2 linked regions of the Allochromatium vinosum DSM 180 genome follow. The protein of the gene in region 2 interacts with the protein of the main gene of each other region in a pairwise test. Links are inferred from orthologs where the notes say so. Each region holds a gene or a part of one and is shown on either strand. Other genes may lie near its edges.

The links. The genes of interacting proteins can lie anywhere in the genome.
Region 1: the proteins of accC (region 2) and ribD interact in binary tests that used the Escherichia coli proteins (3 or more experiments, as listed by UniProt). The link is inferred for Allochromatium vinosum DSM 180 from one-to-one orthologs.

The regions. Positions count from the first base shown.
Region 1 is NC_013851.1:2,029,059-2,036,234, forward strand. The notes cover bases 2,325-5,214. They hold ribD (bifunctional diaminohydroxyphosphoribosylaminopyrimidine deaminase/5-amino-6-(5-phosphoribosylamino)uracil reductase RibD), read right to left. Parts: upstream 4,372-5,214; coding sequence 3,277-4,371; downstream 2,325-3,276. Other genes in these bases: ALVIN_RS08795 (riboflavin synthase), read right to left, coding at 2,325-2,748; ALVIN_RS08800 (response regulator), read right to left, coding at 2,785-3,177; nrdR (transcriptional regulator NrdR), read right to left, coding at 4,422-4,934; glyA (serine hydroxymethyltransferase), read right to left, coding at 5,050-5,214. Outside these bases: transcription antitermination factor NusB, read right to left, coding at 1-409; ribH (6,7-dimethyl-8-ribityllumazine synthase), read right to left, coding at 411-881; ribBA (bifunctional 3,4-dihydroxy-2-butanone-4-phosphate synthase/GTP cyclohydrolase II), read right to left, coding at 912-2,042; more of ALVIN_RS08795, read right to left, coding at 2,089-2,324; more of glyA, read right to left, coding at 5,215-6,306; ALVIN_RS17065 (YMGG-like glycine zipper-containing protein), read left to right, coding at 6,421-6,912; ALVIN_RS08825 (alpha/beta fold hydrolase), read left to right, coding at 7,060-7,176. UniProt on the Escherichia coli protein: Converts 2,5-diamino-6-(ribosylamino)-4(3h)-pyrimidinone 5'-phosphate into 5-amino-6-(ribosylamino)-2,4(1h,3h)-pyrimidinedione 5'-phosphate.
Region 2 is NC_013851.1:2,178,126-2,185,215, reverse strand. What follows is about bases 1-2,804. They hold accC (acetyl-CoA carboxylase biotin carboxylase subunit), read left to right. Parts: upstream 1-634; coding sequence 635-1,975; downstream 1,976-2,804. Other genes in these bases: ALVIN_RS09470 (AAA family ATPase), read left to right, coding at 2,639-2,804; sgpA (sulfur globule structural protein SgpA), read right to left, coding at 2,097-2,480; accB (acetyl-CoA carboxylase biotin carboxyl carrier protein), read left to right, coding at 58-525; aroQ (type II 3-dehydroquinate dehydratase), read left to right, coding at 1-53. In the rest of the region: more of ALVIN_RS09470, read left to right, coding at 2,805-3,661; ALVIN_RS09465 (DUF58 domain-containing protein), read left to right, coding at 3,675-4,628; ALVIN_RS09460 (DUF4381 domain-containing protein), read left to right, coding at 4,625-5,122; ALVIN_RS09455 (VWA domain-containing protein), read left to right, coding at 5,119-6,144; ALVIN_RS09450 (vWA domain-containing protein), read left to right, coding at 6,147-7,090. UniProt on the Escherichia coli protein: This protein is a component of the acetyl coenzyme A carboxylase complex; first, biotin carboxylase catalyzes the carboxylation of the carrier protein and then the transcarboxylase transfers the carboxyl group to form malonyl-CoA.

The DNA.
Region 1 (7,176 bases), 150 kb from region 2 along the record:
CGGCCTCGTTGATGGCGACCCGGTCCGGGATGTTGTCCGAGAACAGGATCTCATAGGCGCCGAGCCGCAGGATCGCCAGCTCTACCGGATCGACCTGGCTGATCGGGCGATCGAGGAATCGATCGAGCTGCGCATCGATGGCATCGATATGGGTCGGCACGCCGTTGAGCAGCTCGTCGAGCAGTTCGACGTTGAAGTTGAAACGGTCCTCGGCGGCCAGCTCGTCTTCGTCGCTCACGCCATTGAGCGAAGCGGCGACGGCATCGAGCCATTTGGGATCGTCGAGCAGGTGGCGCTTGATCGCCATGGGATCATCGCCGGTCAGACGCCATTGATAGAGCGCGAGCGCGGCATAACGACGCGATTGACTGCGCGGGCTGATCGGACGCGGGTTTTCGGGCGTGGTCATATCAGTCGATCTGTCTCAGCAGATTCACCATCTCCAGGGCGGACATGGCCGCCTCGGCGCCCTTGTTGCCGGCCTTGGTTCCGGCACGCTCGATGGCCTGCTCGATGCTGTCGACGGTCAGCACCCCGAAGGCGACCGGCAGGCCATGCTTGAGGCTGACCTGAGCCATGCCCTTGACGCACTCGCCGGCCACATAGTCGAAATGCGGCGTGCCGCCGCGGATGACGGCACCGAGCGCGATGATGGCGTCATAGCCGCCCTTGGCCGCGATCCGCTCGATGGCCACCGGCATCTCGAAGGCGCCGGGCACGCGCACGATGGTCAGATCCGACTCGCTCGCGCCATGACGCAATAGCGCATCGATCGCGCCCTTCTCCAGACTCTCGACCACGAAGCTGTTCCAGCGGGACACCACCAGACAGAAGCGGGCCTTGTCGGCGCGCAGGGCGCCCTCGATCGTTGTGATACTCATCGCCTGATTCCTGAAAATCGCTACAAACCTTTACGAAGCGGACCGGCCACCCGTGTATTCGACCACTTCCAGATCGAAACCGGAAATGGCGTGCATCGCCTTGGGCGCGCTCATCACCCGCATCTTGCGTACCCCAAGATCGGCCAGGATCTGGGCGCCGATGCCATAGGTGCGCAGCTCGCCGCGATCCTGGCGCACGGGCACCGGATCGTCGCTGCCGTGGAACTGAAAATCCTTGAGACGGCTCAGCAGGTCGGCTGAATGGTCGCGGTTGCGCAGCACCACGATCACGCCCTCCCCTGCTTCGGCCACCTGACGCATGACGTCGCGCAACGGCCAACCGCAGGCGTTGTGCGTGGTGTCGAACAGATCGCACAGCGTATTCTGCAAGTGCACGCGCACCAGGGTCGGACGCTCGGGACTGATCTCGCCGAGCGTCAGGGCCAGATGGATCTCGCCGTCGATGGTGTCGCGATAGGCGATCAGATCGAAGGTGCCGTGCGCCGTCGGCAGTTCGCACTCACACTCGCGGATCACGGCTGTCTCGTTGCGCATCCGGTAGTGGATGAGATCGGCGATGGTGCCGATCTTGATGCCGTGCGTCTGGGCGAAGACCTCCAGATCGGGCCGGCGCGCCATGGTGCCGTCCTCGTTGAGGATCTCGACGATCGCCGCCGCCGGCGTCAGTCCGGCCAGCCGCACCAGATCACAGCCGGCCTCGGTGTGTCCGGCGCGTACCAGCACGCCGCCCGGCTGGGCCATGAGCGGAAAGATGTGGCCCGGCTGCACCAGGTCACGAGGACCGGCGTCGGGTGCAACGGCCGCACGGATGGTGGTGGCGCGGTCGGCCGCCGAGATGCCGGTGGTCACGCCACGCGCGGCCTCGATGGAGACGGTGAAAGCGGTCGAATGGACGGCCTGATTGTCGCTGACCATGAGCGGCAGGCGCAATTGCTCGCAGCGCTCCTTGGTCAGGGTCAGACAGATGAGGCCGCGCCCGTACTTCGCCATGAAGTTCACGGCCTCGGGCGTGACGTAATCGGCCGCCATGAGCAGGTCGCCCTCGTTCTCGCGGTCTTCGTCATCCATGATGATGACCATCTTGCCCGCACGCAGGTCGTCGATGATCTCCTCGGTCGTGTTCAGGCCTGTACTGCTCATAAGTCTTGGTTCATCGGTTGTTCGGTGTAGGCGAATCAGTGACCCGTCACTTGACGAATCCATGCTCGGCCAGGAATTGGAGCGTCAGACCGGAGGACTGGGGATTGGCCGCCTGCTCGCCGAGCAACAGACGCTCCAGATAACGGGCGATCAGGTCGACCTCCAAATTGACCCGGCTGCCGGGACGATAGTCGCCGATGATCGTCTCCTGGATGGTATGGGGCACGATGTTGAGCTCGAACACCGCGCCCTCGACCCGGTTGACGGTCAGACTGGTGCCGTCGACGCAGATCGACCCCTTGTGGGCGATGTAGCGTGCCAGCTCATCCGGTGCCTGGATTCGGAGCCGCCAGGAGCGCGCGTCCTCGTGACGTTCCAAGAGTGTGCCGACCCCATCGACGTGCCCGCTGACCAGATGTCCGCCGAGCGGCGTCGACAGGGTGAGTGCCTTTTCGAGATTGACCCGCGAGCCGGGCTTGAGCGCACCGAGCGTGGTCAGGGTCAGGGTCTCGCGCGAGACGTCGGCGGCAAAGCCGCACTCGGTCAGCGCCACGGCGGTCAGACAAACGCCATTGACCGCAATGCTGTCGCCCAGGACGACGCCGTCGAGCGACAATTTGCCGGTGTCGATGCTGAGTCGAACGTCACCGCCGCGCGGCTCCAGACGTTGAATCAGACCGACCGATTGGATGATGCCAGTAAACATGAAGACTCTCAGTGCTCGAACATGCCGTGCCCGGCGTTAGGATTCGGGTGCAGCGCCCGGGGTCGACTCGCCCAGCCTAAGGCATTTGTGAATATGCAGCTTGAGCGTCGGCGGCAGAAAGGGTTTGACGACATAGCTCGTGACTCCGGCCTGGATGGCGTCGCTGACCTGCTGTGCACTCTGCTCAGCTGTGACCATGAGCACCGGCAGATCCCGGAGCTTCGGATCGGCACGCACAGTCACCAGGACATCCAATCCGGTCATGCTGGGCATGTTCCAGTCGCAGATCAGCAGATCGACAGGGAAACGAGCCAGATAATCGAGTGCGTTCCGGCCACTGTTCGCCTCGGCGATCTGCTCGATGCCCATCGAGCGCACCACGGCAGCAATGAGCTTACGCATGGCAAGCATATCATCGACGATCAGCACACGAGTCGCGGCACGCTGGCGAAACTGACGCTGAAGCGGATTGGTCGCTTGCTCGGGAGACTTGGGCGGCTTGGCCACGATAAAAAAACGGGTTCGAGGCTATAGATCGGGACGGGCACGAATCCGCAGATCCCGGCCGATAGAGCGCACCTCCAGGATCTCCAGCCCGACACGGTCGAGCATGGTGTCGATACCGGGCAGATCGAACAAGCCCTTGGCCGCCTGCCCCATGAGACAGGGCGCCTGATAGAGCAGAATCTCGTCGACCAGCCCCGCGCGTACCGCCGCTCCCGACAGGGTCGATCCGGCCTCCAGCAGAACTTCGTTGACCTCGCGCCGTGCCAGCTCGGCCATCAGGGCCGCCAGATCCACGCGACCGGCCTGCTCGGGCAACCGGATCAACTCGGCGCCGGCGGCTTCGAGTGCGGCGGCGGCCGTATCACGCGGACCGATGCCGACGATCAGCGTGCGCCCCGGCAGGCCGAGCAAACGCGCCGTCGGCGGCGTGCGCCAATGGCTGTCGACCACGACGCGGCAAGGTTGACGCACCGGGTCGTCTGCCGCCATGCCGGACAGCTCAGCGGCCGTCAGACGCACGTTCAGGCTCGGATCGTCTCCCAGCACCGTCCCCAGCCCCGTGACGATGGCCGAACTGCCGGCGCGCCAGCGCTGCACATCGCGCCGCGCCGCCTCGGAGGTGATCCATTTGCTCTCGCCGGTAGCCAGCGCCGTGCGCCCATCCAGGCTCGCGGCCAGCTTGCAGCGGACATAGGGCCGTCCCTGCTCATAGCGCTTGACGAAGCCGGGATTGAGCGCACGCGCCTCGGACTCCAGGCAACCGACATCGACCGAGATTCCGGCCTGACGCAGTCGCTCGACGCCTCGACCGGCCACACGCGGATTGGGATCGACCATGGCACAGACGACACGCGCCACACCAGCGGCGATCAACGCCTCGGCACAGGGGGGCGTGCGTCCGTGATGCGAGCAGGGTTCCAGGGTCACATAGACCGTGGCGTCACGCGCGCGTTCACCCGCCTGCGCCAGCGCCAGCGGTTCGGCGTGCGGCTCACCGGCACGACGATGCCAACCCTCGCCGACCACCTGCCCATCGCGCACCAGCACGCAACCGACGCGCGGATTGGGGTCTGTGGTGTAGCGTCCGCGTTCAGCCAAGCCTATGGCGCGGGCCATGTGAAGCCGATCGTCTCCGTCACCGGCCGTGGCTGGACGCGACAGCGCCATCAGTCGCCGGACTCCAGGTCGTTGAGCAGATCGAGCTGCTGACGACTGGCCTCGGGTGAGGGCTGACGCTCCAGGCGCTCGATCTCCTCACGGAAGGCCGCCACGTCCTCGAAATGCCGATAGACCGAGGCGAAGCGTACATAGGCGACCGGATCGAGCTGGCGCAGCTCGTCCATGACCAGTTCGCCGATGCGCAGCGCGGGCACCTCGCTCTCGCCGCTCGACATCAACGAGCGCTGGATACGCGCAACAGCCAGATCCATCTGTTCGGTACTGACCGGGCGTTTTTCGAGTGCGCGCATCATGCCGGCGCGCAACTTTTGACCGTCGAAGGGCACCCGACTGCCATCGCGCTTGACGATGCGCGGCAGGTTCAGCTCGACGGTCTCATAGGTCGTGAAACGCTCGCCACACAGCTCGCACTTGCGCCGCCGACGCACCTGATCGCCCTCGCCCGCCAGACGCGAGTCGACGACCTTGGTGTCCTGTGCTCCGCAGAAGGGACAGCGCATGACTCAGCGTCCAGCCGCCAGCGTCCAGCCGCCGGCTGGAACGACAGCATACGAAGGCGGTGTCAACGAACCTGATGTCATACATGCATCCAGCGAAATCGCGGTAGCCGTGGGATCAATGACCGTAGACCGGGAAACGCCGGCAGAGATCCAGCACCTTGGTCTTGATGGCCTCGATGACAGCCGGCTCGCCGCGCGCGTCGATCAGATCGCACATCCAGCCGGCCAGCGCGCGCGCCTCTTCAGTGCCGAAGCCACGGGTGGTGATGGCCGGCGTACCGATGCGGATACCGCTGGTGACGAAGGGTGACTGCGGATCGTTGGGGACGGTGTTCTTGTTGACCGTGATGTTGGCCGCACCCAGCCAGGCGTCGACATCCTTGCCGGTCAGCCCCTGGTGGATGAAGCTGACCAGGAACAGATGGTCGTCGGTGCCGCCGGAGACGACATCGTAGCCGCGCGCGATGAAGACCTCGGCCATGGTGCGGGCGTTGGCGAGCACCTGCTCCTGATAGGTCTTGAAGCTCGGCTCAAGCGCCTCTTTGAAGGCCACCGCCTTGGCGGCGATCACATGCATCAGCGGGCCGCCCTGGGTGCCGGGGAAGACCAGCGAGTTGAGCTTCTTCTCGATCTCGGGGTTGGACTTGGCCAGGATCAGGCCGCCGCGCGGACCGCGTAGGGTCTTGTGGGTCGTAGTGGTGGTGACGTCGGCGATCCGGACCGGACTCGGATAGAGGCCGGCAGCGACCAGACCGGCCACGTGCGCCATATCGACCAGCAGATAGGCGCCCACGCTGTCGGCGATGTCGCGGAAACGCTGCCAGTCGACGACGCGCGAATAGGCCGAGAAGCCAGCGACGATCATGCGCGGCTTGTGCTCATGGGCCAGACGCTCGACTTCGGCGTAATCGATCTCGCCGGTCTCGGGGTTCAAGCCGTATTGCACGGCGTTGTAGATCTTGCCGGAGAAATTGGGCTTGGCGCCGTGAGTCAGATGTCCGCCGTGGGCCAGACTCATGCCGAGCACAGTGTCGCCCGGCTCGCACAGGGCCATGTAGACGGCGGCATTGGCCTGGGAGCCGGAGTGTGGCTGGACGTTGGCATAATCGGCGCCGAAGAGTTGCTTGGCGCGGTCGATGGCCAACTGCTCGGCGACATCGACGTGCTCACAGCCGCCGTAGTAACGCTTGCCCGGATAGCCTTCGGCATACTTGTTGGTCAGCACGCTGCCCTGTGCCTGCATGACACGCGGACTGGTATAGTTCTCGGAGGCGATGAGTTCGACATGCTCTTCCTGTCGACGCTCCTCGTCCTGGATGGTCGCCCAGAGTTCCGGGTCGTAATCGCTGATCTGTTGGGTCTTCTCGAACATGGTCTGTCGCCTCGGGCGCCGAAAAGCAGTGTAGTGTATCGAGTTTTGACGATGGCGTCGCGATTTGCTTGCAAACCAGCGACCGGTTACTTTCAAACGTCTAAGGAGCCTTGCATGGCAAGCACGATCGGATTTGCACGTACCCTGGCCGCGTCCGCGATGGGACTGACCATCCTGGCCGGCTGCTCGGGCATGCAACCCACACCCATGATGCCGACCTACCCGGCCCAGGTCGGCGGCCGAGGTGGCGTTTCGGTGGAGGCCGACAGTCTCTGTCGCCAACAGGCCTATCAAGCCGCCGAAAAGGCCAAGCAGGACAATGTCAACAAAGAAGTCGCCTTCACGGCCATCGGTACCATTGCGGGCGCCGTGATCGGCAATCAGATCCAGGTCCCGAGCCATCGCGGTCCAGGACCAAGAGGACCGGGCGGACCTGGTGGCCCCGGTGGTCCAGGTCGCCCCAGAACCCATGACATGGCCGGCGCCGGTGCGCTGACCGGTGCGGCCACGGGCGCGGCGCTCAGTCAGGGCACACTGCAAAACACTCAGCAAGTCTATGACATCTATTACAACAACTGCGTCGAGCGTTACCGCGCCTATCGCTAGCACGCACTCGCCGCCGGCCTAACGCGCACGGCCGGACTGCGCATGGCGCCAGCCCGTCCATCCGGGGCGCCATGCGTATCTGGCTTTGTCTCCGACAACGTGGCGATCATAAGTCGCCGAACCAACACCAGGAGACGATCCTCCGCCATGGATACCATCGAGTCCTATCAAACCCAACTCGCCGAAGCCGACAGCCAGTTCATCGAGGTCGGCGGCTTCAGGCTTCACTACAAGCGTCTGGGATCTGGGGAGAACCTGATCCTG
Region 2 (7,090 bases):
TGCGCGCCGCGTTCGGTCGACTGGACCAGAACCCAACGAACGAGAACCACTGAAACGATGGACATTCGCAAGGTCAAGAAGCTGATCGAGTTGTTGGAGCAATCCGACGTCGCCGAGATCGAGATCCACGAGGGCGAGGAATCGGTCCGCATCAGCCGCCAGGTGAGCGGCGGTGCGGCGATGCCGTTCTACATGCCCCAGGGGATGCCCATGGCGGGCGCCGCCCCCCAGCCGGCCGCCGCACCGGCCCCCGCTCAGTCGGCGGGCGATGACGACGAGGACGAACTCACCGGCACCCTGGTGCGCTCGCCCATGGTCGGCACCTTCTATCGCGCGCCCTCGCCGGGCTCCAAGTCCTTCGTCGAGGAAGGTCAGTCGGTCAAGGCCGGCGACACGCTCTGCATCATCGAGGCGATGAAGATCCTCAATCAGATCGAATGCGAGCAATCCGGAACGGTCAAGCGCATCCTGGTCGAGAACGGGCAGCCGGTCGAGTACAACCAGCCGCTGTTCCTGATCGACTGAGTCGCGGGATCCATCGGGATCCTCCTCATCCAGGGGCCGGGCGGCGCCGCGCGCGCCGGATCGGCCCGCCTGGCCGCTCACAACCCAAGGCATCCCCATCATGTCCGCAATGATCGAAAAGGTTTTGATCGCCAACCGTGGCGAGATCGCGCTGCGCATCCTGCGCGCCTGCCGCGAGCTCGGCATCAAGACGGTCGCCGTCCATTCCGAGGCCGACCGCGATCTCAAGCATGTGCTGCTGGCTGACGAATCGGTCTGCATCGGTCCGGCGCCGGCGATGCAGAGTTATCTGAACGTTCCGGCCATCATCAGCGCCGCCGAGGTCACGGATACGGTCGCCATCCATCCCGGCTACGGCTTCCTGTCCGAGAACGCCGACTTCGCCGAGCGGGTCGAAAAGTCGGGCTTCATCTTCATCGGCCCGCGTCCCGAGACCATTCGTCTCATGGGCGACAAGGTCTCGGCCATCGCGGCGATGAAGGCGGCCGGCGTGCCCTGCGTCCCAGGGTCCGACGGTCCGATCGACGACAACAAGAAGCGCACCCTGGAGCTGGCGCGCGAGATCGGCTATCCGATCATGATCAAGTCCTCCGGCGGCGGCGGCGGGCGCGGGATGCGTGTCGTGCACTCGGAGGCGACGCTGCTCAACGCCATCGCGCTGACCCGGGCCGAGGCGGCGGCAGCCTTCAACAACGACATGGTCTACATGGAGAAGTATCTGGAGAACCCGCGTCATATCGAGTTCCAGGTACTGGCCGACCAGATGGGCAACGCCATCCATCTCGGCGAACGCGACTGCTCGATGCAGCGGCGTCATCAGAAGGTGGTGGAGGAGGCGCCGGCGCCCGGTATCACCGAGGAACAGCGTCGCGAGATCGGCGAGCGCTGCGCGGCGGCCTGTCGCTCGATCGGCTATCGCGGGGCGGGGACGTTCGAGTTCCTCTACGAGAACGGGCAGTTCTATTTCATCGAGATGAACACCCGCGTCCAGGTCGAGCATCCGGTCACGGAGATGGTCACGGGCGTCGACATCGTCAAGGAGCAGATCTTGATCGCCGCCGGCGAGCCGCTGCGCTACCGCCAGTCGGACATCCAGATGCGCGGACATGCCATCGAGTGCCGCATCAACGCCGAGCATCCCGAGACCTTCATGCCCAGTCCGGGCAAGATCACCGACTTCCACGCGCCGGGCGGGCCTGGAGTGCGGATCGAGACCCATATCTACTCGGGCTATACCGTGCCCTGTCACTATGACTCGATGATCGGCAAGCTCATCACCCACGGCGAGGACCGCGAGTCGGCGGTGGCACGCATGTGCAATGCCCTGCGTGAGACGGTCATCGAGGGCATCCACTCCAACATCAAGCTCCAGCGCTCGATCATGCGCGATGGGGCCTTCCTGGCCGGCGGCGCCAATATCCACTATCTGGAGAAGATGCTCGGCCTCTAGCGGCGAGGTCTTTGCCGTTATCGGCACGCCTCAAACGCAAAAACGCCTCGACTCGGAAGAGCGAGGCGTTTTCAGTGTGGCCGCCAGCGCGCGCGGCCGATCACCCTGGGCGGATCGAGCCTCAACGGCTCGGAGCGGCCTGTGGCTGGGCAGGAGCGGCCGGCATCTGGGGCGGCATCGCGCCATAGGGCATGGCGCCGTAAGGTGCGCCGTAACCATAGGGAGCGCCGTAGCCGTAGGGGGCGCCATAACCATAGGGCGCACCATAGCCGTAGGGCGCGCCGTAACCATAGCCATTGCCGCGACCATAACCACGGCCGTAACCGCGACCGCCGCCGCCCATGCTCATATTGAAGTCGCCATAGCCATCGCCGAACATGTCACCCATGTTGTCCCAGAGGCCGTTGCCGTAGCCGGGACCACCCCACCAGGCGCTTGCGGAGAATGAGGCGCCGGCGAAGAGCGCGGCGAGAGCGCAAGCGGTGATCCGGTTGGATTTGATCATTGTGTCTTCCTCAAGTTGTGGAGCCGGAATGGCTGAGCCAGTATAGGGGCCGGGGTAGGCATCCACAATGCACCTGAAAAAATTTTAACGGCATCGACCGGCGAAACCTGCAAACCTATAGGCATCGATCGGCTGAGATCTTTGCGAGGAGGCGAGCCTTGGAACAGAGCCCCAACCTGGACTTGAACAAGGGCGCGGACGCCCAAGCGTACAGCACAGCAGCTCTAGCCCAGCGTTTCGCGGCACTGCGCGATCAGGTCGGGCGCGCCATCCTCGGGCAGCACGGCCTGATTGAGCGGCTGCTGATCGCGCTGCTGGCCGACGGGCATCTGCTGGTCGAGGGGGCTCCAGGGCTGGCCAAGACCACAGCCGTCAAGCACCTGGCCGCCGGTCTGGAGGGCGACTTCCACCGTATCCAGTTCACCCCCGACCTGCTGCCGGCCGATCTGACCGGCACCGAGATCTATCGCCCGCACGACGGCAGTTTCCGCTTCGATCGCGGTCCCATCTTCCACAATCTGCTGCTGGCTGACGAAGTCAACCGCGCCCCGGCCAAGGTGCAGTCGGCGCTGCTGGAGGCCATGGGCGAGCGTCAGGTCACGGTCGGACGCGAGACCTATCCGCTGCCCGAACTCTTTCTGGTCATGGCGACCCAGAACCCGATCGAGCAGGAGGGCACCTATCCGTTGCCCGAGGCTCAGCTCGATCGCTTCCTGCTGCATGTGCGCGTCGACTATCCGGATCTGGAGACCGAGCGCGCCATCCTGCGGCTCAACCGCGAGCAGGCGCGGCGCGAACCGGACGATGCGCCGAAGCTGGTTCTGACCCAGGCCGAGGTCTTCGCGGCGCGGCGGGCGATCCTGAATCTCTACATGGCCCCTGAAGTCGAGGACTATCTGGTGCATCTGGTGATGGCCACGCGCCGCCCCGGCGCCTATGCGCGCGATCTCGACGGCTGGCTGCGGTTCGGTGCCAGTCCGCGCGCCACCATCGCGCTGGATCGGTGCGCCCGCGCCCGGGCCTGGCTGGCGGGGCGCGACTTCGTCTCGCCCGAGGACGTTCAGGCGCTCGCGCCCGACGTCCTGCGTCATCGGGTGCTGCTGTCCTATGAAGCCGAGGCCGAGGGGCGCTGTGCGGACGATTTCGTCACGGCGCTGCTGGCGCGCGTTCCGGCGCCCTGAGCGAGGCCGGCGCATGGTGGAGGCGAACGACCGGACGCCAAACGGCCTGCGAGCCGATCTGCGCGAACTCATCGCGCTCCGTGCTCAGGCGCGTCGGCTGGATCTGGCGCCACGCGGGCGGGTGCTGGCCACGCGCAGCGGCGGTCATCTGTCGCGCTTTCGCGGTCGTGGCATGGAGTTCGACGAGTCGCGCGTCTATCTGCCGGGTGATGATCCGCGCAACATGGACTGGCGCGTCACCGCGCGTGCCGGGACGCCGCATGTGAAATTGTTTCGCGAGGAGCGCGAGCGCCCTGTGTGGCTGCTGGTCGATCAGGGGCCGTCGATGCGGTTCGGGACGCGCGTGGCCTTCAAGTCGGTGGTCGCGGCGCGCGTGGCGGCGCTGCTCGGCTGGGCGGCGGTGGATCGCGGCGACCGGGTCGGTGGACTGGTGTTCGACGAGGCGCGTCATCTGGAGCGCCGGCCGGCCGCACGCAGCGCGGGTCTGCTGCCGCTGCTCGAACGTCTGGCCGCGCCTGCGGAACCGGCGATGGAGACGGGCGGTTGGACCAGTCTGGCGGCGGCCGCGTCGCATCTGGCCGCACGGGTGCGTTCGGGGAGCCTGATCGCGCTCGTCAGCGACTTCGCTGATCTGGACGAACCGGATGGGGCCTGGATCGCGCGCCTGGCTTCGGGGAGTGAGTTGCTGCTGGTGCTGGTTCATGATCCGATCGAAGCCAATGCGCCGCCCGCCGGCCGCTATCCGGTGCTGATGGGCGGTCGGCGCGGAATCCTGGATCTGACCGGCGTTGGGGCGCGAACGCGCTATCAGGCGGCGTTCGAGCAGCGGCTGGCGTTGCTGGAACGACTGGCGCGGCGGCATGGCGCGCATTGGCTCAGGCTGTCGACCGTCGATCCGGTCGGTCCGGCCCTGGCGCTGGCGCTCGGGACACGGCGTGCGATTCCGGCAGCGAGGCGGGTGTCATGACGGCCGATCCGCTGGCCGATCTGCGTGACTGGCATCTACCCGACCCGGTGTCCTGGTGGCCGCTGGCGCCTGGCTGGTGGCTGGTGGCGGTCTTGGTCCTGGCGGGCTTGCTTGTGGTCGTGCGTTTTGGGGTGCGCCGGCGACACCGAACCTCGCTCCAGCGGGCCGCGCGGCGTGAACTCGAACGGTTGGGGCGCGAGCTGGCGGTCCATGGCGATCGGCGGCGTTATCTGGCCGAGCTGTCGCGTTTATTGCGCCGTCTGGCGCTGGCGCGGTATCCGCGCGACCAGATCGCGGGTTTGACCGGGGACGACTGGTTGGCTTTTCTGGATGCGACCTGTGGTACCGGCGAGTTCAGCGGCGGCATCGGGCGCGTGCTGGTCGACTCGGCCTATCGCCCTGCCGACCAGATCGATTTCGATCCCGAGCGGCTCGCGCAACTGGTCGAGCGGTGGATCGAGTTCAACGCCAATTCAATACGAGGCAAACGATGATCACGCTTGCCTGGCCCTGGGTGTTGCTGGCACTGCCATTGCCCGTGCTGACGCGCTGGCTGCCGCCCGCGCGCGACGATGTTGGCGCGGCCCTGCGCTTTCCGATCCACGTCGGTCTCGGGACCGAGTCGGTCGGGCGTCGGCCCCGGCCGTCCGAGTGGTACCGCTGGCGCGTGCTGATCGGACTGCTCGCCTGGGGATTGCTGGTGCTCGCGGCGGCGCGTCCGCAATGGGTCGGCGCGCCGGTCCCGCTGCCTCTGGCCGGACGCGATCTGATGCTGGCGATCGATGTCTCAGGGAGCATGGCGCAGGAAGACTACGAACTCGATGGGCGCCCGGTCTCGCGTCTGGCCGTGGTGCGGACGGTCGCCTCGGCCTTCGTCGAACGTCGCGCGGGCGACCGGCTCGGGCTCATCCTCTTCGGCACCCGCGCCTATCTCCAGACGCCCCTGACCTTCGATGGTGCCACGGTCGCCGCCATGCTGCGTGATTCGGTCGTCGGACTGGCCGGACGTGAGACGGCGATCGGCGACGCCATCGGGCTGGCGGTCAAGCGTCTGCGTGAACAACCCGAGGGTCAGCGCGTCCTGATCCTCCTGACCGATGGCGACAACACCGCCGGCGCGCTCGATCCACTGGAAGCCGCCGAACTGGCCGCCCAAGCCGGTGTGCGTGTCTACACCATCGGCATCGGCGGCGGCGAACTGGGCGTGCGCTCGCTGTTTGGAATGCGTCTGCTGCGCCAGGCCAGCGACTTCGACCCGGCTACACTCGAGCGTATCGCCGAGATCACCGGCGGGCGCGCCTTCACCGCCGACAGCCGCCAGCAACTGGAAGCCGTCTATGACGAGCTGGACCGGCTGGAGCCGAGCGAGCGTGAGCAGCGTACCTATCGTCCGCAACGCGCACTCTTCGTCTGGCCCGCCGCGCTGGCGCTGATCCTGCCGATCCTGCTGATCGTTCTCGATGCTGGAATGCTGGATCGCCGTCCAGGACGCGCCTTCACCGACCGAACGCCCTGAACATGGCCATGCTGTTTCTGCGCCCACTCTGGTTTCTGGCTCTGATTCCGCTCGCCTGGCTGCTGTGGCGGCTCTGGCGCCGTCGGGCGGGCGCCGACACCTGGTCGGCACTCGTCGATCCGCATCTGCTGCCGCATCTGCTAGTTGGCGGCGCGGAAGGTTCTGGCCGCTGGCCGCTCGTCCTGCTCGGAGTCGGCTGGCTGATCCTGGTGGTGGCGCTCGCCGGACCGGTCTGGCGTCAGTTGCCGCAGCCGGTCTTCAGCCTGGACGCGCGCTCGGTGATCCTGCTGGATCTCTCACCGAGCCTGAATGCCGCCGATGTCTCGCCCTCGCGCCTGACGCGCGCCCGCTTCGAGACCCTGGATCTGCTCAAGGCCATGCGCGAGGGGCAGGTCGGGTTGATCGCCTTCGGCCCCGACCCCTTTCTGGTCTCGCCGCTGAGCGCCGATGCCAACACCATCGCCGCCCAGGTGCCGATGCTCACCACGGATCTCATTCCCGTGCCTGGTGCGCGCCGCACCGAACGCGCGCTGGAGATGGCGGCCGGGATGCTGGAGCGCGCGGGCGGTGGGGCCGGGCATGTCATTCTGATCACGGATGGGGTTGGAAATCTGGCCGGATCACTGGAGTCGGCGCGCCGTCTGGCCGACGCCGGACATCGACTCTCGGTGCTGGCGGTCGGCACGCTGGACGGCGCGCCCGTGCCGCGTCCGGGCGGCGGCTTCGAGCAGGGCGTCGACGGCGCACTCCAGATCGCCCGTCTGGAACGTGACCGGCTGCGCGAGCTGGCGCGCACCGGCAACGGGCGTTATCTGGAAGCCGGCGTGGGTGAGGCCGATACCCAGGCCCTGATCGCCGCTACGCCCCGACCCGAAACGCGCATCGAGGCATCGCGGCTGACGGCAGACCGCTGGCGCGAGGAGGGCCCGTGGTTGATTCTGCTGTT